2 regions of the Streptomyces incarnatus genome follow, and region 1 is predicted to be linked to the other one. Evidence: riboswitches for the same ligand, from Rfam matches in the RefSeq annotation. Region 1 holds a riboswitch; the other holds the start of a gene.

Region 1 (10,930 bases):
GGTGTCAGCAGCATCCGCCCCGCGAACCCCACCGCCGCGTCCAGCCGTTCGGCGAACTCCTCGGACACGCCGTCGCGGTGCCGCAGCGCCCACAGGGCCCGTGCCGCCACCCAGGCCGCGTCGCGGGCCCGCTCCAGGCTCCAGGAGTCCAGCAGATGGGTGAGCGGGTCGGCGATCTGCAGCAGATCCGGGCCCGGCATCAGGTCCTCGCGGATGCGCTCCTCCAGCGAGACGAGGACCTCGCCCACGCGGTCGAACTCGTCCTCCAGATCGGCCGGTTCGCAGCCGAGCGTACGACAGGCGTCCACCACGGCGAGTGCCAGGTCGTGCCCGATGTGCGCGTTGATGCCCGCCAGCGCGAACTGCAGCGGCCGTACCCCGGGATGGCGGCGGAGCTGGAACAGCGGACGCCAGCAGGCGGGCGGCCGGCGGTCGTGGGCGACCGCGTCGACGGCGGCGAGATACCGCTCGGCGAACCGCACGTCCAGCGCGGTCGCCGCCCGTGGGTCCGGGAACTCCCCGGAGTCCAGGCGCCGGTCGATCTCCTCGGTGACGGTGAGGTAAACGCGGTTGAACACCGCGACACCGTCCCGCTCGGGCAGCGTCGCGTCGAGGGACCGCATCCGGGAGACGACCGCGTCGACGGGGGTCGTGAAGTGTTCCAGCTGCGCCATGGGGGAAGGGTCCCAGCCCCGGCCCGGCCGACGGACCGACCGGCCGGACACATCGCCGGAACGGGGGAACCCGGGGGGAGTCCGACGGCTGCCGTGGCCCGGCCGGGACGTCGACGCCGCCGTACTCCTATGACGTGGCGCGCGGCGTGTCCCGGTGGCCGGCCTCCTCGTCGTAGGCCGAGGCGCCCTCGTCCAGCAGCGGCTCCTGCCGCTTCAGATGGGCGGGCGCGAAGGCGCGCAGCGCGTGGTAGCCGGTGATGACGACCAGGGTGCCGAGGGCGATGCCGCTGAGCGAGAAGGTGCTGGTGAACTTCAGGCTGACATTGCCGACGCCGATGATGATGCCCGCGGCGGCCGGCACCAGGTTCAGCGGATTGCGCAGGTCCACCTTCGCGTGCAGCCAGATCTGGGCGCCGAGCAGGCCGATCATGCCGTACAGGATGACGGTGATGCCGCCGAGGACACCGCCCGGGATCGCGGCCACGACCGCGCCGAACTTCGGGCAGACGCCGAAGAGCAGGGCGAAACCGGCCGCGGCCCAGTAGGCGGCGGTGGAGTAGACGCGGGTCGCGGCCATCACGCCGATGTTCTCGGAGTAGGTGGTGTTCGGCGGGCCGCCCACCGCGGTGGACAGCATGGAGGCGACGCCGTCCGCCGAGATCGCCGTACCGAGCTTGTCGTCCAGCGGGTCGCCGGTCATCTCGCCGACCGCCTTCACATGGCCCGTGTTCTCCGCGACCAGCGCGATCACGACCGGCAGCGCGACCAGGACCGCCGACCACTGGAAGGACGGTCCGTGGAAGTGCGGCAGGCCGATCCAGTCGGCCTTGGAGACACCGGAGAGGTCCAGGCGCCAGTGGTCGGTGACTTTGCCGCTCGGGCTCATGGAGTGGATCCTGCCGAAGATCCGGTCGAAGGCCCAGGAGACGCCGTACCCGAAGACCAGCCCGAGGAAGATCGCGATGCGGGACCAGAATCCGCGCAGGCAGACCACGGCCAGCCCCGTGAACAGCATGACCAGCAGGGCAGTCCACTGGTCCTGCGGCCAGTAGGTGGAGGCGGTCACCGGGGCCAGGTTGAAGCCGATCAGCATGACCACCGCGCCGGTGACGATCGGCGGCATGGCCGCGTGGATGATCCGCGCCCCGAACCGCTGCACCGCGAGGCCCACCAGGAACAGCGCCACGCCGACGACGAACACCGCGCCGGTCACCGTGGCGCTGGTGCCGCCCTGGGCGCGGATGACGGCGGCCACGCCGACGAACGACAGGGAACAGCCCAGATAGCTTGGCACCCGGCCGCGCGTGGCGATCAGGAAGATCGCGGTCGCCACGCCCGACATCATGATCGCCAGGTTCGGGTCGAGGCCCATGAGGACGGGCGCGACGAAGGACGCGCCGAACATCGCGACCACGTGCTGGGCGCCCAGTCCCACGGTGCGGGGCCAGGAGAGCCGTTCGTCGGGGCGTACCACCGCTCCGGGCGCGGGCGTACGCCCGTCACCGTGCAGCTTCCAGCGCACGCCGAGGTCCATGGTGGGGTTTCGCTTTCTTACGTACGTGAAGACGGTCCGAACCATTGTCAGGGGTAACGAGCGGTTCTACGCTCGCACGGTCCTGTTCATGAACATGGTTCACATATTTGTTTCGGTAGGTCATCGGACGCAGATCGGAGTGCTTGATGAGTGGAAGATCCCGTGCGGCCGTGCTGCTGGCCGCGGTGGTGACGTTCGGGGCCGCGCTGGTGCCGTCCGCGCACGCCGCGCCCCGGGCTCCGCGGACCGTCGTCCTCGACGGCGCCCGGCTCCAGCAGACCCGCGCCCGCCTGGACCGCGACCCTCGACTGCGGCGCGCACTCGGTGACTTGACCGCTCGCGCCGACACCTGGCTGGACCAGGGCCCGTGGACGGTCGTCGACAAGCCGAGGCCCGCGCCCGGCGGCGACGTCCACGAGTACCTGAGCCAGGCCCCCTACTGGTGGCCCACGACCACCCCCACCGCCGACAACCCCTGGGGCTGCCCGTACGTCCAGCGTGACGGGCAGCGCAACCCGGAGGTCGACAGCGGCACGGACCGGCAGGACGCCGAGAAGGTCTTCGACTCGACGTACGACCTCTCGCTCGCCTGGTACTACACGGGCAAGCCCGCCTACGCGGTCAAGGCCGGGCAGATCCTGCGCACCTGGTTCCTCGACCCGGCCACCCGGATGAACCCCGACCTGGAGCACGCCCAGTTCATCCCGTGCAGGTACGACGGCCGGGCCATCGGCATCATCGACTTCTCCCAGTCGTACACCGGCGTCCTCGACGCCCAGGCGATCCTCGCCACCGGTGCGCCCGGCTGGAGCGCGAAGGACCGCGGCGCGATGGGACGGTGGAACACCGACTTCCTGAACTGGCTGAAGACCAGTGACTTCGGCAAGCAGGAGGGTGCGGCCGCCAACAACCACGGCACCTTCTACGACCTGCAGCTCGCCGCCCTCGCCTGTGCCACCGGCGACACCGCCCTGGCCCGGCGGACCGTGCTGGACGCGCGCGCCCGGCGGATCGACCCGCAGATCGCGGCCGACGGCAGCCAGCCCCAGGAGCTCGCCCGCACCCGCAGCTGGCACTACTCCGCCTTCGACCTGGTCGCCTACACCCGGCTCGCGGCCATCGGCCGGCACGTGGGCGTGGACCTGTGGTCGTACCGGGGGCCGGACGGTCAGAGCCTGTTCAAGGCCGTCGACTATCTGCTGCCGGCCGCGACGGGCGCCGCCGCGTGGCCGCATCCGGAGCTGGAGTTCCACCGGTACGCGGCCACCGATGTCGTGCACGCGGCCGCCGACGCCGGGGACGCGGCGGCCCGGGCGGCCGTGGCGCAGCTGGAGGCGCCGCCCGGAGGAGACCTGTGGGCGCTGCGGCCCGCCGCCGAACAGCTGGACTCCATCGCGGGCTGAGGGCACCCGGCAGTGGGCTCCTGAGCGGTCGCTTAGTATGGTCCGTCAGCGATGTACCGTTCCAGCAGCCGTTCAGGAGCCCCTCCCGTGACCGCCGAAGCCCCGACCGCCCCCGTCGTCTCCTACGGCCGGCTGATCCCCGTCACCGTGCACTTCGACGACCTCGACGCGCTCGGACTCCTGCACAACGCCCGCTACCCCCTGCTGGTCGAGCGGGCCTGGACCGAGCTGTGGAGCGAGCACGGTGTCCGCTTCGACGGCGACTGGCACGCGGCCGGCGACGCCTGCAACGCGGTCCGCGAACTGCGCATCAGCTACGAGGCACCCGTGACCAGTCCCGGCCTCTACGCCGTCCACCTCTGGCTGGACCGCCTCGGCACCACCGGCCTGACCTACGGCTTCCGCTTCTGCTCGGCCGACGGGACGCGGACCTACGCCCAGGGCGCCCGGGTGCTGGTCCGCCTGGACGCGTCGACCCTGCGGCCCACGCCGTGGACCGACGCCTTCAGGGCCGCTGGCCGGGAACTGCTGCGGCCGGCCGGCTGACCTCGGTCCGGCCGCCACGCTCGGCGGTGCGCAGCACACCGGCGAACGCCGCGAGCCCGCACGCCAGGGCCGTCACCACGGCGAACGACACCACCAGGCTGGTCGCCTGGGCCACCCCGCCGATCAGGCTCGGCGCGATCAGGCCCGACGTGTAGGTGATCGTCGCCACGCCGGCGATGGCCTGGCTGGGGTGGGGCCCGGCGTGCCCGGCCGCCGCGAAACACAGCGGTACGACCACCGCGATACCCAGCCCCATCAGCGCGAACCCGCCCATAGCCACCGCCGGGTGCCCGGCGGCGACGATCAGCAGACCGCCCAGCACGGCCAGGACACCGCCGGCCCGCACGGTGCGGACCGCGCCGAACCGGTTCACCACCGCGTCCCCCGCGATCCGGGCCGCCGCCATGGTCAGCATGAAGCCGGTCGTGCAGGCCGCGGCGACTCCGGCCGAGCTGTCCAGCCGGTCCCGCAGGAACACCGCCGACCAGTCCAGGCTCGCGCCCTCGGCGAACACCGCGCAGAAACCGACCGTGCCGATCAGCAGCGCCGAGCGCGGTGGCAGCGCGAACCGCGGCGGGGGCTCCTCGTCCTCGGCCGGCTGCAGGTCCAGCACCCAGGTGCAGGCCACCACGCCGAGCGCGGTGAGCACGGCCGCGGCGAGCGCGAAGTGCAGGCGGGCGTCCGAGCCGAGGTGCGCGGCGAGCGTGCCGGCCGCCGAGCCGATCAGCGCGCCCGCGCTCCACATGCCGTGCAGCCCCGACATGATCGACCTGTCCAGCAGCCGCTCGATCTCGACACCGAGCGCGTTCATCGCCACGTCGGCCATGCCCGCGCTCGCGCCGTAGGTGAACATCGCCAGGCACAGGGTGTACAGATTCGGCGCGAGGGACGGCAGGACCAGGGAGAGCGTCCACAGCGCGAGCAGCCCGCGCAGGGCCGTACGGCTGCCGAAGCGGTGGCTTGTCCGGCCCGCCAGCGGCATCGCGCAGGAGGCGCCGAACGCGGTGAAGGCCAGCGCGAAGCCCAACTGGCCGGCGCTGAGCGAGGCGTGCTCCTGGATCCATGGCACCCGGGTGGCGAAGGAGCCGGTCACGGCGCCGTGCACGGCGAACACGGCCGCCACGGCGTACCGGGCGCGCCTGACGTCGTCGCGCGCGCATCCCACGTCACTCATGTCCGATCCCTCCCCAGGGTCGCCGCTGCGGCATGCGCCGTAAACTATCAGGGACCCTGCCTGATAGATAGCCGGTTTACGGTCGCCGCCACGCCCAGCGGTCCGGGCCCTTCTGCGCGCCGATCTGGAAGGATTCCCGTCATGCCCGCATCACCCAGCACCGCCCGGGCCATCAACGACCGCCTCGCCCTGCGCCTGCTGCAGCAGGAAGGGCCGCTCACGGCCGGGCAGTTGAAGCAGCTGACGGGTCTGTCCCGGCCGACGGTCGCCGACCTCGTGGAACGGCTCACCGCCGCCGGACTGATCACGGTGGTCGGCGAGTCCGGCGAACAGCGCCGGGGGCCCAACGCCCGGCTGTACGGCATCGTCGCCGACCGCGCCCACCTGGCCGCGCTCGACGTCCGCACCGGCGGTGTCTTCGTCCTGGTCTCCGACCTGGTCGGACGGGTGCTGGCCGAGGCGTCCGTGCCGATCGGCGGCGACACCGGGACCGGCCCCGCCGTGGAGCAGGCGGTGGCCGCGGTGGAGCGGACCGCGAAGGAGGCCGGGGCGGACCGGCTGCACACCCTCGGCATCGGCGCGCCGGGCCTCGTCGACCCCGCCACCGGCGACCTGCGCGACTCCGGCGGGCTGCCCGCCTGGCACCGCAGCCTGGCCGCGGCCCTGCAGGAACGGCTGTCCGGAACCCGCGTCACCGTGGAGAACGAGACCAACCTCGCCGCCCTGGCCGAGCAGCGCGAGGGCGCCGCCCGGGACCGGGACACGTTCGTCCTGCTCTGGCTGGGGCACGGCGTGGGCGCGGCGGTCGTCCTCGACGGCACCCTCCGCCGCGGCGCCTCGGGCGGCACCGGAGAGATCGGCTTCCTCCCGGTCCCGGGCACCGCCTCTCTGCCCTCGTCGAGCGACTGCGACGGCGGCTTCCACTCCCTGGCGGGCGCGGCGGCGATCGGCGTCCTGGCGGCGCAGCACGGCCTGCCGGTACCGGCCACGATGGACGGACCGGGCGCGGCGGTGGTGATCCGGGAGGCCGTGGCGGAGGTGACGGCGGAAGCTGTGGCGCAGGTGACGGGAGAGGCGGGCGACTCCGGCGCGGCTCGTCCGGAGGCCGGAGGGCTCGCGGGTTCAGCGGGTTCAGCTGGTCCAGGGTCCTCAGGACCAGAGGGTTCGGGTGCCGAACGGCCCGCCGAGCGGTTTCTCCACGCCCTCGCCGACCGGATCGCCATCGGCGCCGCGTCCGTGGTGGCCGTGCTGGACCCCGGGTGCGTGGTGCTCGGCGGAGAGGCCGGACAGGCGGGCGGCCCGGTGCTCGCCGGGCTCGTGGAGGAGCGGCTGCGCCGAATGTCACCCCTGCTCACAGAGGTGCGGGCGAGCACCCTCGGCGGCACGGCGGTCCTGCGCGGCGCCCTGCTGACCGCCCGTGACCGCGCCCAGGAGGACGTGTTCGGCCACCAGAACCGGAACTGACGGACCGTCAGGAGTTCCGGGCGAGGCGCCCACGGGGACGCATGCCCCGCAGACCGCCCGTCCGGCCGCCGCGCCGCCGCCCCCCCCCGGCGAACCAGGTGACCCCCTCCGGCAGTGGCCGCACACCCTGGGCGAGTTCGTCGGGCGCGGGCGCCCGCGCGTCCACCGCGTCCCCTTCGCCGCCGGCCTGTCAGCCGCCGAAGCGGCGCCCCAGGTACTCCTCGAACGTGGTTTTGCCCACCGCCTGTTCCGGCGCCAGCAGCCCGCCCTCGCGGCACGCCCGGTAGGCCTGGCCGAACAGCGGCAGCCGTGCCACCGCCCGGCGCCGCCCGGTCGCCCGGAGATAGGCGCGGGCCAGCGAGTCCAGGGACCGTACTTCGGGGCCGCCCAGGTCCGCCACCCGCCCGGCCGGCGCGGCGAGCGCCAGCTCCACCAGGCGGTCCGCGACCTCGGTCACCTCCACCGGCTGGTCCTGGATCCCGGCCGGGACCAGCAGGACGGGCGACTTGGCCAGTCCGCCGAGGACCGTGACCAGCAGGTCGTGGAACTGGGTCGTGCGCAGGACGGTCCAGCCGAGCCCCGACTCCTCGATCCGCCGCTCCACGGCCAGCTTGGTCTTGTAGTAGCCGAGCGGCACCCGGTCGACGCCGACGATGGAGATGTAGACCAGATGGCCCACCCCGGCCCGCCGGGCCGCCGCGATCAGATGATCGGCCGACGTCTCGTCGCCGCCCCGCTGCGTGGTCGCGCAGTGCACCACCGTGTCCACGCCGTCGAGCGCGGCATCCAGACCGCTCCCGCCCACGCGCAGATCGACGGCGTACGGCTGCGTGTGCCGGCTGAGCACCCGCACCTCGTGCCCCTCCGTCCGCAGCCGCTCCGTCACGCACCGGCCGAGCGTGCCGGTCCCGCCGGTCACCAGGATCGTGGGCATGCTGTTCCCGTCCCTTCGGACTCCGTGTGCCCCGCTCGGGGCACCTTCGCCAGCTGAGACCGCGCAGCCCCCGCAAATGTGACAAGCCCCCGGCCGGCCCCGCTACGACCGCGCCAGCTGCCGCCGCAAGTAGGTCAGCTTGTCCGGGTTCATCACGGTGCGCACATGAGCGATCAGCCCGTCCCGCAGCTCGAAGGACGCCACCCCGGCGAGTACGTCGCCCGCCCACGCGACCAGCGCGCTCGCGCCGTTGACCTCCGCCACCACGATGTCCAGGCCGCCCGTGAACCGCTCGGCCCCGCCCACCAGGAAGCGCACGACCTTCTCGCGTCCCTCGACCGGCCGCCGGGCCGCGGACACCTTGCCGCCGCCGTCGCCCCAGTAGGTGACGTCCGCCGCGAGCATCTTCTCCAGACCGGCCAGGTCACCCTCGCGGGCCGCCGTGAGGAAGGACATGAGCAGTTCCTCCTGCCGCTCGGGCGCCGGCTCGAAGCGGCCCTCCGGCACGGCGACCCGGGCCACCGCCCGCCGGTACAGCTGGCGGCAGTTGGCCTCGCCGAGGTTCAGGACGTCCGCGATCTCCCGGTGGGCGTAACCGAACGCCTCGCGCAGCACGTACACCGCGCGCTCGGTCGGCGTCAGCCGCTCCAGCAGGACGAGCAGCGCCATGGAGACCTGCTCGCGCCGCTCCGCCGACTCCAGGGGGCCGAGCGTCCCGTCGGAGGTGGCCACCGGCTCCGGCAGCCAGGTCCCGGGGTACTCCTCGCGCCGCGCCCGGGCGGAGGTCAGCCGGGTCAGACAGAGGTTGGTGACGGCCTTGGCGAGCCAGGCCCCCGGGTGCTCGATCGCCGTCCGGTCGGCGCCGCTGAACCGCAGATACGCGTCCTGCACCGCGTCCTCCGCCTCGTGGGCGGAGCCCAGCAGGCGGTAGGCCAGGCCGAAGAGGCGGGGCCGGTGGGACTCGAACTCGTCGGAGGGCGGCGATGGCGTCATGCGCCTCAGCCTGCCAGAGGCCGGTGCTGTCCTGATCATGGTGCCCCGCCGCTCCGGGTGCCCCGGCGTCCCGGGTGCCCCGGCGTCCCGACGCGGCGTCCTGGCGGCCCGGCGGCGGGCAAGGGCCGTCGTCACCGCCACCGGACCCGCCCGCACGATAAAAGGACTAGACCAGTACGGTCAATGGTCCGGGCCAAAGGTCAATCCGCGCTGGGTGTCCCGCAGTTGTGCGTTCCCGGCAGCGCCGCGCAAGGCCGGCGACACGTGCTGTGAGGGAACCCACACCCTCCGCCTGTCTGGAGTGCCGTAAGGCGTGGCACACTGGCCCTGTACCAGAAGCAGCGCACTCCGGGGTCGGTGAAAGTCCGAACCGGCGGTTACAGTCCGCGACCCGGTCGCTTCCAGCGGCCGGTTGACCAGGTGAAATTCCTGGACCGACGGTTAAAGTCCGGATGGGAGGCAGTGCGCGGCGGGCGGGCACATCCCTGTGCGCGTCGCCGTATCTGGGGCTGGTCCGTACGCGGACGGCCCTCTTTCGGCGTCGCCTGGCGTGCTCACCCGTACATGCTGTCGTCATCGACAGGCCCCGGAGTCCGTGCCCGAAGAGGCAGGAGGACCCGGGAAGTGTTCACCGGAATCGTCGAAGAGCTGGGTGAGGTCACCGCCGTCGAGAACCTCGACGACGCCTCCCGCTTCCGGCTCCGCGGCCCCGTCGTGACCGAGGGCGCGCAGCACGGCGACTCCATCGCCGTGAACGGGGTCTGTCTCACCGTCGTGGAGCACGAGGGCGACGAGTTCACCGCCGATGTGATGGCGGAGACCCTGAAGCGTTCCAGCCTCGGCGCGCTCACCGTCGGCTCCCGCGTCAACCTCGAACGCCCCATGGCCGTGGGCGCGCGTCTCGGCGGGCACATCGTGCAGGGCCATGTCGACGGCACCGGCGAGGTGCTGGAGCGCAGGCCCTCCGAGAACTGGGAGATCGTCAAGATCTCGCTCCCCGCGGACCTCTCCCGCTACGTCGTCGAGAAGGGCTCCATCACCGTCGACGGCATCAGCCTCACGGTCGTGGACGCCGGCCCGGACTACTTCACCGTCAGCCTCATCCCGACCACCCTCGACCTGACCACGCTCGGCCACAAGCAGCCCGGCGACCCGGTCAACCTCGAGGTCGACGTCGTCGCCAAGTACGTCGAGCGGCTGCTCGGCGACCGCGCCCAGGGGGCCGGCAAGTGAACTGGCTGAACTCCGGGGCCTTCACGCTCTTCGGCCAGCGCATCATCTGGTCGGACATGACCGGCAACATCCTCGGCCTGATCACCCTGGCCCTCGGCTGGCGCCGCTCCCTGTGGACCTGGCCCGTGCAGTTCCTCTCCGGCCTCGTCCTGTTCGCCGCCTTCTACGGCCACCTCACCGGCAGCGCCGGCAAGCAGGCCGTCGTCATGGCCGTCGCGCTGTACGGCTGGTGGCAGTGGCGGCGCAGCCAGGGCCGGGCCGAGGACGGGCACATCGCCCCGCGGTTCGCCACCTGGCGCGAGCGCGCGGCGATGCTCGGCGCGGCCGCCGCCGGCACCGTCGCGGTGGCCCTGCTCTTCACGGCCTACCCGTCGCTGTCCTGGGACCCCTGGCCCGACGCCTACATCTTCGTCGGCACCATCGTCGCCATGTACGCCCAGGCCAAGGGCATGGTCGAGTTCTGGATCGCCTGGCTGCTGGTCGACCTCGTCGGCGTGCCCCTCAACTTCGCCAACGGCTACGCGTTCTCCGGTTTCGTCTACGTCATCTACGGCGCACTCGTCCTGTGGGGCATGCGCGACTGGTGGCTGCGCTCCCGCCGGAGCCCGCAGCCCGTCCTGGAAGGAGTCCCGGCATGACCTCGGCACTGCCCCTGTACGACACGGACGCCCCCGAGAACTTCGGCCTCGACCCCGTCGAGCGGGCCATCGCCGACATAGCGGCCGGCCGCCCGGTGGTCGTCGTGGACGACGAGGACCGGGAGAACGAGGGCGACCTCGTCATCGCCGCCGAGATGGCCACCCCCGAGATCGTCGCGTTCATGATGAGCGAGTGCCGGGGACTGATCTGCGCCCCCATGGAGGGCGAGGAACTGGACCGGCTGCGGCTGCCGCAGATGGTCCAGGACAACACCGAGTCGATGAAAACCGCGTTCACCATCTCCGTGGACGCCTCGGCCGCTCACGGTGTGAGCAC
Region 2 (10,930 bases), 4.9 Mb from region 1:
CGGTGCCGGTGGTTCCAGGACGCCTTGAGCGATTCACGCATGGTTGAGCTCCCTCGTCGTGACGCGGTGGGCGACCGACGCGCCGTCGTGGGCGCGGAGCCCGCCGTCCGCACGGAGCGGACGCAGCAGCTGCTGCTCGGGGTCGCAGATCACCTCGATCAGCGCGGGGCCCTCCTCGGCCAGCACCGAGGCGATGCCGGTGTCGAGCCGGTCGGCGTGCGCCAGCGTGCGGTACGGCAGCCGGAACGCGGTCGCCACCGCCCGGAAGTCGAGCGGTTCGGGCTCCGGCAGCTGCGGGCCCTCGGTCAGGGCGGCCTGTGACTCGCGGATGGAGGCGTAGCCGCCGTTGTTGAGCACGAACACCTTGATGTTCAGCCCGTACTGGCTGATGGTGGCCAGCTCCTGGATGTTCAGCTCGATCGCGCCGTCCCCGACGATCACCAGCACCTGCGCGTCGGGCTGTGCGAAGGCCGCGCCGACGGCCATCGGGACGGCCGCGCCCATGTTGAGGAAGGCGGCGGAGGTGATCTCCCGCTGGGACGTGGTGAATTCGAGGGTCTGGCCCGTCACGTAGTAGGCGCTTCCGGTGTCCACCACGAACACGTGGTCCGGCCCTGTCTGGGCCTCCAACCGGTCGACGAATCCGTAGGAGTTGATCGGGCCGTCCGGCCGCTGATCGCCGACCGTCGGGTGGGCCGCCTTGAGGCCGGCGCACTCGTCGAGCCACGCCCCGTGGGTTTCGCTGCCCGGTGCCCCGGACGCCTCCACCCGCAGGGCCTCGATCAGCGGACCGACGTCCATGCAGACCGGGAAGTCGACGCGGACACCCTTCTTGGTCAGCTGCGAGGGGTCGATGTCGACGGCGACGACGGTGGCGTCCGGGTCGAAGGCGTCGGCGTCCTCACCGACGAACGCGGTCGACAGGCTGGAGCCGAGGGAGATCACCAGATCGGAGCGGCCCATGATCAGCCCCGGGTACAGACGCCCGCGGATGCCGCCCTGTCCGAAGCAGAACTCCGAGTCGTACGGCAGCAGGTCGGTGCCCAGCCGGGAGGTGACCACGGGGACGCGAAGCTGCTCGACCAGGTGCCGGAAGGACGTGACCGCGTCGGCCTGGCGGATGCCCTGGCCGGCGACGATCAGCGGGCGCTCGGCGGACCGCAGCATCGTCATCAGCTGGCGGGCGGTCTGCCGGGCGCCGGCCGCGCGCGGCCCGCTCGGCGCCGGGCCGGAGCCCTGGAGCGCGTCCGGATCGATCTGCGCGGCCTGCACGTCCAGCGGGATGTCCAGCCAGACCGGACCCGGGCGGCCCGACAGGGCGTGCCGGACGGCCTCCTCCAGGTGCAGCCGGATGTCGGCGGGACGCTCGACGACGGCGGAGTACTTGGTCATGCTGCGCGCGCTGTTCACCACGCCGAAGCCCTGCACCCCGAAGGAGCGCACGCCTTCGTCCATGTGCCGGGTCTCCACCTGGCCGGAGATCACCAGCACCGGGACCCCGTCGGCGTAGGCGTCCACCAGGCCCGCCAGCGCGTTGACCGCGCCCGGCCCGCTGGTCACCAGTGCCACGCCCAGGCTGCCGGTCAGCTTGGCGGCACCGGTCGCCATCAGCGCCGCCGCCGTCTCGTGCCGGGCGCAGATGCTCACCAGGCCCGGCTGCTGGGTGAAGGCCTGATCGAGGTGGATGGAGCCCGTGCCGGACAGGCTGTAGCAGGTGCGGACACCCAGAGCGCGCAGGCTGGAGGCCACGTAGTCGGCCACCCGTATGGTCATGCCAGCCACTCCCGTACGCGTTTCGCCACGCCCTGCGCGGTCAGTCCGAAGTGTTCGTAGAGGTGCTCGGCCGGCCCGATCGGCGCGTACTCGCCCGGCACACCGATCTGCAGCACCGGCACCGGGTGGGTGCGGACGACCACCTCGGCGACCGCTCCGCCGAGCCCGCCGTTGAGGACGTGGTCCTCGGCCACCACCAGCCGTCCCGTACGGGTCGCCGCCCGGCCGATCGCCTCCGTGTCGATCGGCTGGACGGAACCCAGGTGCAGGACACCGGCGTTGACGCCGTCGGCCGCGAGCAGATCCGCGGCCTCGGCCAGCCGGCTGGTGAGCAGACCGGTGCCGAGCAGCGTGACGTCCTCGCCCTCGCGCAGTGTGACGGAGCCTCCGTACGCGAACGTGTGGTCGTCGGGGAAGAGTTCGGGCGTGTGGAGCTTGCTGACGATCCGGATGTAGACCGGGCCGTCGTGGGTGAGGGCCTCGCGCAGCGCGGCCACGGTGTCCGCCGGCGTGGCCGGGGCCAGCACGGTCATCCGGGGGATCGAGCGCATCCAGGCCAGGTCCTCGACGGCGTGGTGGGTGCCGCCGAGCGCGCCGTACGCCAGGCCGCTGACGAAACCGCAGAACACGACGTTGGCACCGGTGTAGGCCGCGTTCTTGATCTGCTCCAGGGCACGGGCGGTCAGGAAGCAGGAGGCCGAGTAGACGAACGGGCGCAGGCCCGCGTTGGCCAGGCCGATCGCGACGCCGACCAGGTTCTGCTCGGCGATGCCGACGTCGACGAACCGTTCGGGCAGTTCGGTCTGGAAGCCGAGGGCCGAGTGGGTCTCGGCGGAGTCGTTGTTGACGATGCAGATCCGCTCGTCGGCGTGGGCCAGTTCGAGCAGGGCGGCCGAGAACGCGGCCGCGCAGTCAGTCGTCGTTGCCATGCTCAAGCTCCCGGAGTGCCTGGTCGAGAAGGTCGGGGGTCAGCCGACGGCTGTGCCATTCGAGATTGCGTTCCATGAAGGAGACGCCCTTGCCCTTGACGGTCGAGGCGATCACGCACGTCGGCCTGGACTCCTCGATCGGGGCCCCGCGGAAGACGTCCAGCAGTTCGTCGACGTCGTGGCCGTCCACGGTGCGCACCGCCCAGCCGAAGGAACGCCACTTGTCGTCCAGGGGCTCCAGGGCGTTGATGTCCTCGGTGCTGGCGCCCTTCTGGGCGAGGTTGCGGTCGACGATCACCACCAGGTTGTCCAGCTTCCGGGACGCGGCCAGCATCGCGGCCTCCCAGTTGCTGCCCTCCTGGAGTTCTCCGTCGCCGGTGAGCACGAAGGTGCGGCGGCCGGAGCCCTGGACCCGCGCCGCGAGCGCGGCGCCCGCCCCGAGGGACAGACCGTGGCCGAGGGAGCCGGTGTTGAACTCGATGCCCGGTACGCGGGTCGAGACCACGGTGCTCAGCCGGGAGCCGGCGCCGCCGAAGGTCGCCAGCTCCTCCTCGGGCAGGACGCCCTTGAGGGCGAGGACGCTGTACATGGCGGCCGACGCATGGGCCTTGCTGAGGATGAAGCGGTCCCGGTCCGGGTCGTCCGGACCCCCGCGCAGGACACCGAAGTACAGCGTGCACAGGATGTCCATCGCGGACAGGTCCGCGCCGATGTGGCCGGTGCCGGCCGTGCTGACGGTGGTCAGCGCGAGTGCCCGGGCCCGGGCCGCCTGACGGCGCACCAGCGCCGCGTCCTGCGAGGGCACGTCGTGGTCCTTTCGGTGGGAGGTGTGCGGCCGCGACAGCGGCGCGGTGCTCATGCCGTGAACTCCTGCCACTGGTCGAGCCGCTGGAGGGCGAAGACGTCCTTGACCCCGGCGATGCTGTCCTCGAGATGGGCGGAGTGCCCGGTCTCGTAGATCGAGCCCAGGGCGTTGCGCAGGGACGTGATGGTGGCCCGCAGGCCCTGGTTGGCGTAGATGACCGCCGAGACGCCCGCGGTGTGGGCCTCGTCCGCGTGCCAGTCGGGATAGGTGGTCGGCACGACCACCACCGGCAGACGGTCCTCCCACGCGTCCAGGAATGCGATGACCTCGTCCTTGGTGTCCTTCTTGGAGTGCACCAGGACGGCGTCGGCGCCCGCGTCGGCATAGACGTTGCAGCGCTTGAGCGCCTCGTCCACGCCGAGCCCGCTGATCATGGCCTCGGTCCGCGCGATGACGAAGAACTCGTCGTCGCTCTGGGCCTTCTTGGCGGTCTCGATCTTGTGGGCGAAGTCGCCGACGTCGAGCAGGCTGTGGTCGGCCGCCGCGAAGCTGTTCATCTTCGGGAAGATCTTGTCCTCGATGCTCACCGCGGTGATGCCGGCCCGCTCGTACTCGGCGACCATGTAGGCCACGTTCATGCTGTTGCCGAAGCCGGTGTCGCAGTCGGCGACGACCGGGACGGTCAGCGCCTTCTGGATGTTGGCGGCCGCCTCCAGGTACTCGGTCATGCCGAGGAGGCTGGCGTCGGGCAGGCAGCGGGCCGCTGAGATCTCGAAGCTGGACGCCCAGACGGCCTGGAAGCCGACCTGTTCGGCGATCACACCGCCGAGCGGCGAGTGGGCGCCGGCGATCCGGGTCAGCGGATGCGCGGCGAGCACGCTGCGGAAGGAGGGATAGGTGCGGTTGGTGGGACTCACGTGGAAGAACTCCTACGGTGAAGGTGTGGGGGCGGAGCTCGGGCTTTCTCCTGACAGCTCGTCACGGACGAACGCCCATCGGGCGACAAGGCCGGAGACGAGGAAGACGGCGGCCAGCAGCAGCCAGCCGGCGGTGCCCATGCCGAGCGGGAGCATGATGACCAGAGCGGGACCGAAGAACTGCTGCAGTCCCCGGCCGAGGCCGAACACCCCTTGGTACTCGCCCATGCGGCCCTCGGGCGGAAGGGTGAAGGACAGACCCCACCCGCCGGCGGACTGGGCGAGTTCGCCCAGGGTCATCACGACCGTTCCGACGACGAGGAGGGCGACGGCCCAGGTGGTCGCGGCGCCGCCCGCCCCGGCGAACAGGCAGCAGGCGAGCGCCATGAGGAGGCCGGCGCGCAGCAGCAGGCGGCCGGAGCCGGACACGGTGTCCGACCCCTTCCCGGCGGCGACCTGAAGCAGCACGACCAGCACGGTGTTGACGATCGTCAGCACGGCCACCAGCGCGACCGGCGCGCTGGTGCGGTTGACGGTCCACAGCGGTACGCCCACGGCGAGGACCGGCTGGAACAGCTCCAGGACGCCGGTGAGCACCGTGGCCAGCAGGAACCTGCCGTCCCGGAAAGCAGCCCAGGAGCGGGCCTCCGTGGCCGGGACGGCCTCGGGTCCGGCCGGACGCAGCCGCATCGCGAGGCCCGCGCAGGACAACTGCAGCAGCGCGTTCGCGGTGACGACCACGACGAAGGCGGTGCGGGTTCCGGCGGCGAGCGCCGCCCCGGCCAGGGCCGCGCCGCCGGTGAAGCCGAGGTTGAACAGACTGCGCATCCGCGCCCGGACGGCGGCCGATCGCGCGGAACCGAAGAGGGCGTGGGTGAGCGCGGCGCGCAGCGGACTCCCGACGGTCTCGCACACCGCGATGGCACAGGCGACGAGGGTGAATGCGACGATCGCGTCGGTGAACGCGTACCCCACGAACAGCACGGCCAGCAGCGCGTAGCTGGCCGCCAGCGGGCGGCGCGCGCCGAACCGGTCGGCGATCCTGCCGCCCGGCACGGTGGCCAGAAATCCGCACAGGCCCGCCACCGACAGCGCCAAGGAGACGCTCTCGGCCGAGAGCCCGACGGTCTTGGTGAAGAAGACGGCGCTCGACGTCAGGAAGAGGCCGGTACCGAGCGACTGGGCGAGCGTGAGCACACCCATCCGGCGCTCGGCGCCGGGCGCCGGGACGAGATCCTTGAGGAATCCGGCCGCGGCCGCGCTGAGGGCAGGCATGAGCCTTCCAGGGTTGGTGGACAGCATGAAGGTGACGACACGGTGGGCCGGGGGCCCGGGAGGCATGAGCCGTGTCCCGGGCAGGGCGACGGGAGGTCGCGGCCGGTGCCGGACCGGTCTACGGGCGGACGAGCAGGTCTCGCGCGGTCCGCAGGACGCGCTCGTCGCCGACGGTGAACTCGTAGGCGAGGAGTGCGGTGGCCTGCTCCAGCAGGGCGGTCATCTCCCGATGGTCGGCGGCCGAGCCGCACAGCATGTCCAGGAGCAGGGTGGCGGTGCCCTCGGCCAGGCGGGTGCCGGGCCGTACACGGGAGTGGTACGCGGTGATCCCGGGAAGGGCGCGCACCGCAGCGGCGCCGTCGACCCGTTCCAGCAGCCCCCCGGACGTGGGTCCGGGGGTGTAGTACTGGAAGTGGACCCGCTGCGGGCGTACGGGCTCGGGCGGGACGCCGCGCCCCAGTGCCAGGTCGCCGGCCAGCGCCACCAGGTCGAGACCCGTGCTGCGCAGGGCCAGCTCTGTCTGGTCGCCTCCGAGTCGGCCGTTGACCTCGATCAGGCGGGGCCCGGCCGGGGTCAGCTTGATCTCCGTGTGCACCAGGCCGTGGGTGACCCCCAGCGCGCGCAGCGCGCGGTCGGCCAGACCGGTCACGCCGGCCTCCTGCTCCGGTGTCAGCGGCGAGGGCCAGAACTGCCCGGACTCCCGGAAGGGAGGCGCCAGCGGCAGCTTGCCGGTCACGGCGAAGTGCGACATGCGCTCCGGGGTGACGGCGCTCTCCACCGAGACGTAGTCCCCGAACGGCGCCCAGTCGGCCCCCTCGAGGAACTCCTCCACCACCAGGGCGGGTTCGGAGCGAAGAAACTCCCGGACGGCGGCGGCGCCCTGCGCGGCGTCGGTCACCCGGACGGTGTTCCGGCTGCCTTCGCCACGGACCGGCTTGAGGACGGCGGGCAGACCCACCCGGGCCAGGGCCCGCGGCCAGTCCCGCTCGGTCGTGACGACCGCGTGGCGGACCGCGTCCACACCCGCCTGGCTCAGCCGGCGACGCTGGATCGCCTTGTCCGTCAACGCCCTTGTGGTCTCAGGTGAGTTGAACGGCAGACGCAGCCGCAGCGCGAGGCGCGCGGTGTCGGCGAGCATGCACTCGCTGAAGGTCACGATGCCCTTGGCCCCGAGCCGGCGCAGCTCGTCGACGGCGGCGTCCGTACCGTCCGCCAGGTCGACGAGACCGGCGCAGTTCTCCTCCAGGAGCGGGCGGACCTGGCGGGCGTGTTCGGAGTCCGCGAGTGCCACCACCACGGGTTCCGATGCGCCGAGCCGGCCGATGATCTCGCGCGGTGAGGCCGCACCCTGGTCGTAGACGACGACGATGGCCATCGTTCAGACGTGTTCGAAGAGTCGGGGATCCTCGACCGCCTCGGCGAGCTGCCGGAGCGTGCTGCGGCGCAGCACCCCCGACCGCGGCATCGCGAGGCCTGACTCTATGGCGCGGGTCGAAATCGCCAGCGCCAGCAGGGAGTCCCCGCCCAGATCGAAGAAATCGGCATCGACATCCTCAACCGGAATACCGAGTACCTCTTCCCAGATTTTCCTCAGCGTTTCTGTGGTGCTGTTTTCAGGCATGGTCTTTTTTCCTCCCCCTCGGCTCGTGGCCGTCACCCAGTATTAAACCCCCTCCGGCGCGCTGTCAAAGCCCCGGGGAAATCCAGGTTAACTTATTGGAATCATGATCGAAGGCATGACGGAACGAGGGACCGGCATTTTCCTCGAAAGAGCCCTGCGGTTTCCGGATCCGTTTCGGCCGGAAAGGTGCAGCAGCTGCCGGTCCCCTTTATTCCGTATCCCGTCGGTCAGGTCAGAGAAACCCCTGCCGATGCCGTGCGCACGGGGGCGGATTCCGCGGATTGCTCGAGATGTGTGATCAGGTCGGCGATGGAGATCAGAGCGAGTCCGTGCCGGCGGGCGAAGTCGCGCAGCTGCGGAAGTCTGGCCATGGTTCCGTCGGCATTCGCGATCTCGCAGACGGCCGCGGCCGGGCGCAGCCCGGCCAGCCGGCACAGGTCCACACCGGCCTCGGTGTGCCCCGGGCGCATCCGCACACCGCCTTCGCGCGCCCTCAGCGGGAAGACATGCCCGGGGCGCACGAAGTGGCCGGGCGAGGAGGCGGGATCGGCGAGCAGACGCAGGGTCAGCGCCCGGTCGGCGGCCGAGATCCCGGTACTGATGCCGGATGCGGCGTCGGCCGAGACGGTGAAGGCGGTGCGGTGGCTCTCGGTGTTGCGCGGAACCATCTGACCCAGCTCCAGCCGGTCCAGATCAGCTCCGGGCATCGGCGCGCAGAGCAGGCCCCGGCACTCGGTCATGGCGAAGGCGACCAGCTCAGGGGTCGCCAGTTCGGCGGCGAACACGATGTCGCCCTCGTTCTCACGGCTCTCGTCGTCGACGACGACGACCGCACGCCCGGCGGCGATCTCCACCACCGCGTGCGCCACGGAGTCAAGGGGCTGTGCGTCCCCGGCGGTCGGGGACGGCGCCGGTTCGGTTCTGGTCATGCCCGTGTTTCCTTGCGTTCGAGGGAAAGCGAGGTCGGGGCGCGAGGGTGACGGCGTGGGCCGCACGCACCCGGAACACGGTCGTGCGCGACACATAAGCCGGGATGTCGGCGCAGGCGGCGTACCCGCCCGGCAGGGTGGCCCATCAGAGTCTCCTCGCGCTCAGGACGCGGACTTCCGGGGCCGGGCGGGCAAGGGAAGAGGTCGACGTTCCGGACGGACGCCGCACGATCCGTGAGCGGAACACGGATTTTCCGGGGCGGCCAGGAATGGCCTTGCCCGCCGCGCACTGCCTCCCTTCCGGACTTTCACCGTCGGTCCAGGAATTCCACCTGGTCAACCAGCCGCTGGCTGCGGCCGGGTCGCGGACTATTACCGCCGGTTCGGAATTACACCGACCCCGGAGTGCGCAAACGTTCGTGATAACTGACGTTAACCTTGCACACTTTCTTCGAACTTGACAAGGCTCGGCTAATCACAGCCACTGTGGCCTGCGTCACGCGCTGCGCCGCGCCCGGCCGGCCGGCCCTCGTAATGTGTTGCGATCGCGGAGACGCTGTGCCTACGATCGGGCGACGCCGCTGACTACCCGCCAGTAACGGGCATACACCGACCAGTTGCCCACTTCGCTCGGCAGTGCCGGAGAACGGACCGCGGGAGGACACGCGGCGTATCCGGCCGGAGTCGCGTGCGGCGCCCGTCGGCCGAGCCGATTCGCGAATACGTACGGGGGAGTGCATCGCGATGCAGATACAGGAGAACATCGACGGTGAAAGGGGCACAGCCCTGCCCGACGCCGCCGCCGTCGACCGCGCCACCGGCTACTTCGAGCCCGGGGCGATCGTGCTGCGCCGGGAGATCCTCGACGGACGCCCGTGGCTGAGCTACCCGGTCCGCGTCGTCGCCGACCGGCCCGATCTGCTCGCGGTGTACCTGGCCCGCGGCACGGCGCTGGCCTTCGGGGACGGCGACTTCAGCTGGGGGCCGCACCCCTGGCAGCGGATCGCCGGGCACTGGCGCAGCCACGGCGTCCTTCAACTGCAGCGGCCCGGCGACGCCTACGCCGTATGGATGTTCCGGGACGACACGACCGGGGACTTCACCGGCTGGTACGTCAACTTCCAGGACCCCTACCGGAAGAACGCCTCCGGCTTCGACACCCTCGACCACGAGCTCGATCTCTGGATCCCCGCCGACGGCGGTCCGTACCGCTGGAAGGACGTCGACGAGTTCGAACACCGCGCCCGCAGCGGCGGCTTCACGGCCGAGCAGTCCGCCGCCGTGCGCGCCGAGGCCGCCCGGGTCGCCGACCTGCTCGACAGCCGAGCGACGTGGTGGGAACAGGAGTGGGCGCAGTGGGAGCCGGCCGCCGGCTGGCTGTCCCCGCCCGCGTGGACGGGCGCCGTCCGCTGACGGTACCGGGCCCCCGCCCGCCCCTGATCTTCCGTACACCCGTACACCGCGGCACCACCGCCACGCACCACCCGGGCGATCCCGGCGGGGCCCCGGCTCGCGACGAACCGCGGGCCGGCGCGAGTGTGCCGTGAGTGAGTACCACGAAAGGAACGACCGATGCGCATAGCCGTGGTGACCTCCCCCGGCTCCGTCGAGATCCGTGACATCCCCGTGCCCGGGATCGGCGAGGACGACGTGCTCGTCAGGATCACCGCCTGCGGCCTGTGCACCATGGAGGCCAAGCTCTACACCGGGGCGATGCCCGTCTACCCGGTCGCCGCCGGGCACGAGGTGTCCGGCCGGGTCGAGCGGATCGGCGCGCGGGCCGCCGCTCTGGAGGACGCACCCGCCGTCGGCGACCTGGTCACCCTGGACCTGCTGACCCGTTGCGGCACCTGCCGCAACTGCCGGGCCGGCGACAGCGCCGTGTGCGCCTCCCCCCAGGGCAGCATGCTTCCGGACGGCAGCATCGGCATGGGCTCCGGTCTCGCGGAGTACGTCCGGGTCCCCGCCGCCCACGTCTGGCCGGTCGGCGACATCGACCCCGTCCACGCCGCGATGGGCGAGCCGCTCGCCTGCGTCGTGCACTCCTTCCGCCGGGCCGGCTACCGGTCCGGCGACCGGGTCGCCGTGATCGGAGGCGGTTTCATGGGACGGCTCCACCTGCTGCTCGCACAGCACGAACAGGCCAGGTCCGTCACGGTGGTGGAGACCGACCCGGAGCGCCGGTCCGCCGCCCTCGACGCGGGCGCGGACGACGCCGTCGCCCCCGAGGACGTCGGCCGACTCGCGCCCGCGGACGTCGTGTTCGTCACCATCGCGTCCCCCGAGGCCATCGGCACCGCCTTCCGTACCGCCGCCGACGGCGCCCGCCTCGTCCTCTTCGGTGGCTCCCACGACACCCCGGACGCCGCGCTGCCGGGCTACGAGGTGCACCGGCGCCAGCTCACCGTCACCGGCTCCTACAGCCAGGAGCCCGCCGACTGGCGCACCGCCGCCGCCCTGCTGCGCAGCGGGACGCTCGCGGACCGGCTGGCCCGGCTCGTCACCTCGCGGCATGAACTGGCCGACGTGGACAAGGCGTTGACCGAAAGCTCCGGGACCCCGGTCTACCGGGTCTTCGTCGAGCCCCGCTGACCACGCGCCGGTCCGACCGCGTCCGCCACGCACCGGAACCGCCCCACAAGGAGACACCCGATGCCCTTCTCCGGCACCTCCGCCGACCA

Evidence for each region. Region 1 has a riboswitch for FMN ahead of ABB07_RS32060 (riboflavin synthase). Riboswitches for the same ligand answer to the same signal wherever they lie in the genome.
Region 2: it holds a riboswitch for FMN, as region 1 does, so the genes downstream of both, ribB (3,4-dihydroxy-2-butanone-4-phosphate synthase) here and ABB07_RS32060 (riboflavin synthase) in region 1, are expected to answer to the same signal.

The regions. Positions count from the first base shown of each region.
Region 1 covers NZ_CP011497.1:7,056,163-7,067,092, forward strand. Annotated here, with positions in the region: gene ABB07_RS32020 (DUF5995 family protein) at 1-674, opposite strand, end outside; gene ABB07_RS32025 (uracil-xanthine permease family protein) at 802-2,208, opposite strand; gene ABB07_RS32030 (alginate lyase family protein) at 2,355-3,611, shown strand; gene ABB07_RS32035 (acyl-CoA thioesterase) at 3,699-4,157, shown strand; gene ABB07_RS32040 (MFS transporter) at 4,117-5,331, opposite strand; gene ABB07_RS32045 (ROK family transcriptional regulator) at 5,473-6,795, shown strand; gene ABB07_RS32050 (SDR family oxidoreductase) at 6,986-7,729, opposite strand; gene ABB07_RS32055 (RNA polymerase sigma-70 factor) at 7,832-8,722, opposite strand; FMN riboswitch at 9,062-9,192, shown strand; gene ABB07_RS32060 (riboflavin synthase) at 9,347-9,955, shown strand; gene ABB07_RS32065 (nicotinamide mononucleotide transporter family protein) at 9,952-10,593, shown strand; gene ABB07_RS32070 (bifunctional 3,4-dihydroxy-2-butanone-4-phosphate synthase/GTP cyclohydrolase II) at 10,590-10,930, shown strand, end outside.
Region 2 covers NZ_CP011497.1:2,205,831-2,216,760, forward strand. Annotated here, with positions in the region: gene ABB07_RS09750 (condensation domain-containing protein) at 1-41, opposite strand, end outside; gene ABB07_RS09755 (thiamine pyrophosphate-binding protein) at 34-1,773, opposite strand; gene ABB07_RS09760 (transketolase family protein) at 1,770-2,702, opposite strand; gene ABB07_RS09765 (transketolase) at 2,686-3,561, opposite strand; gene ABB07_RS09770 (isocitrate lyase/phosphoenolpyruvate mutase family protein) at 3,558-4,424, opposite strand; gene ABB07_RS09775 (MFS transporter) at 4,437-5,699, opposite strand; gene ABB07_RS09780 (ATP-grasp domain-containing protein) at 5,818-7,074, opposite strand; gene ABB07_RS09785 (phosphopantetheine-binding protein) at 7,078-7,320, opposite strand; partial or broken gene ribB (3,4-dihydroxy-2-butanone-4-phosphate synthase) at 7,611-8,249, opposite strand; FMN riboswitch at 8,532-8,662, opposite strand; gene ABB07_RS09795 (ribonuclease FAU-1 family protein) at 8,994-9,662, shown strand; gene ABB07_RS09800 (zinc-dependent alcohol dehydrogenase) at 9,822-10,841, shown strand; gene ABB07_RS09805 (LLM class F420-dependent oxidoreductase) at 10,902-10,930, shown strand, end outside.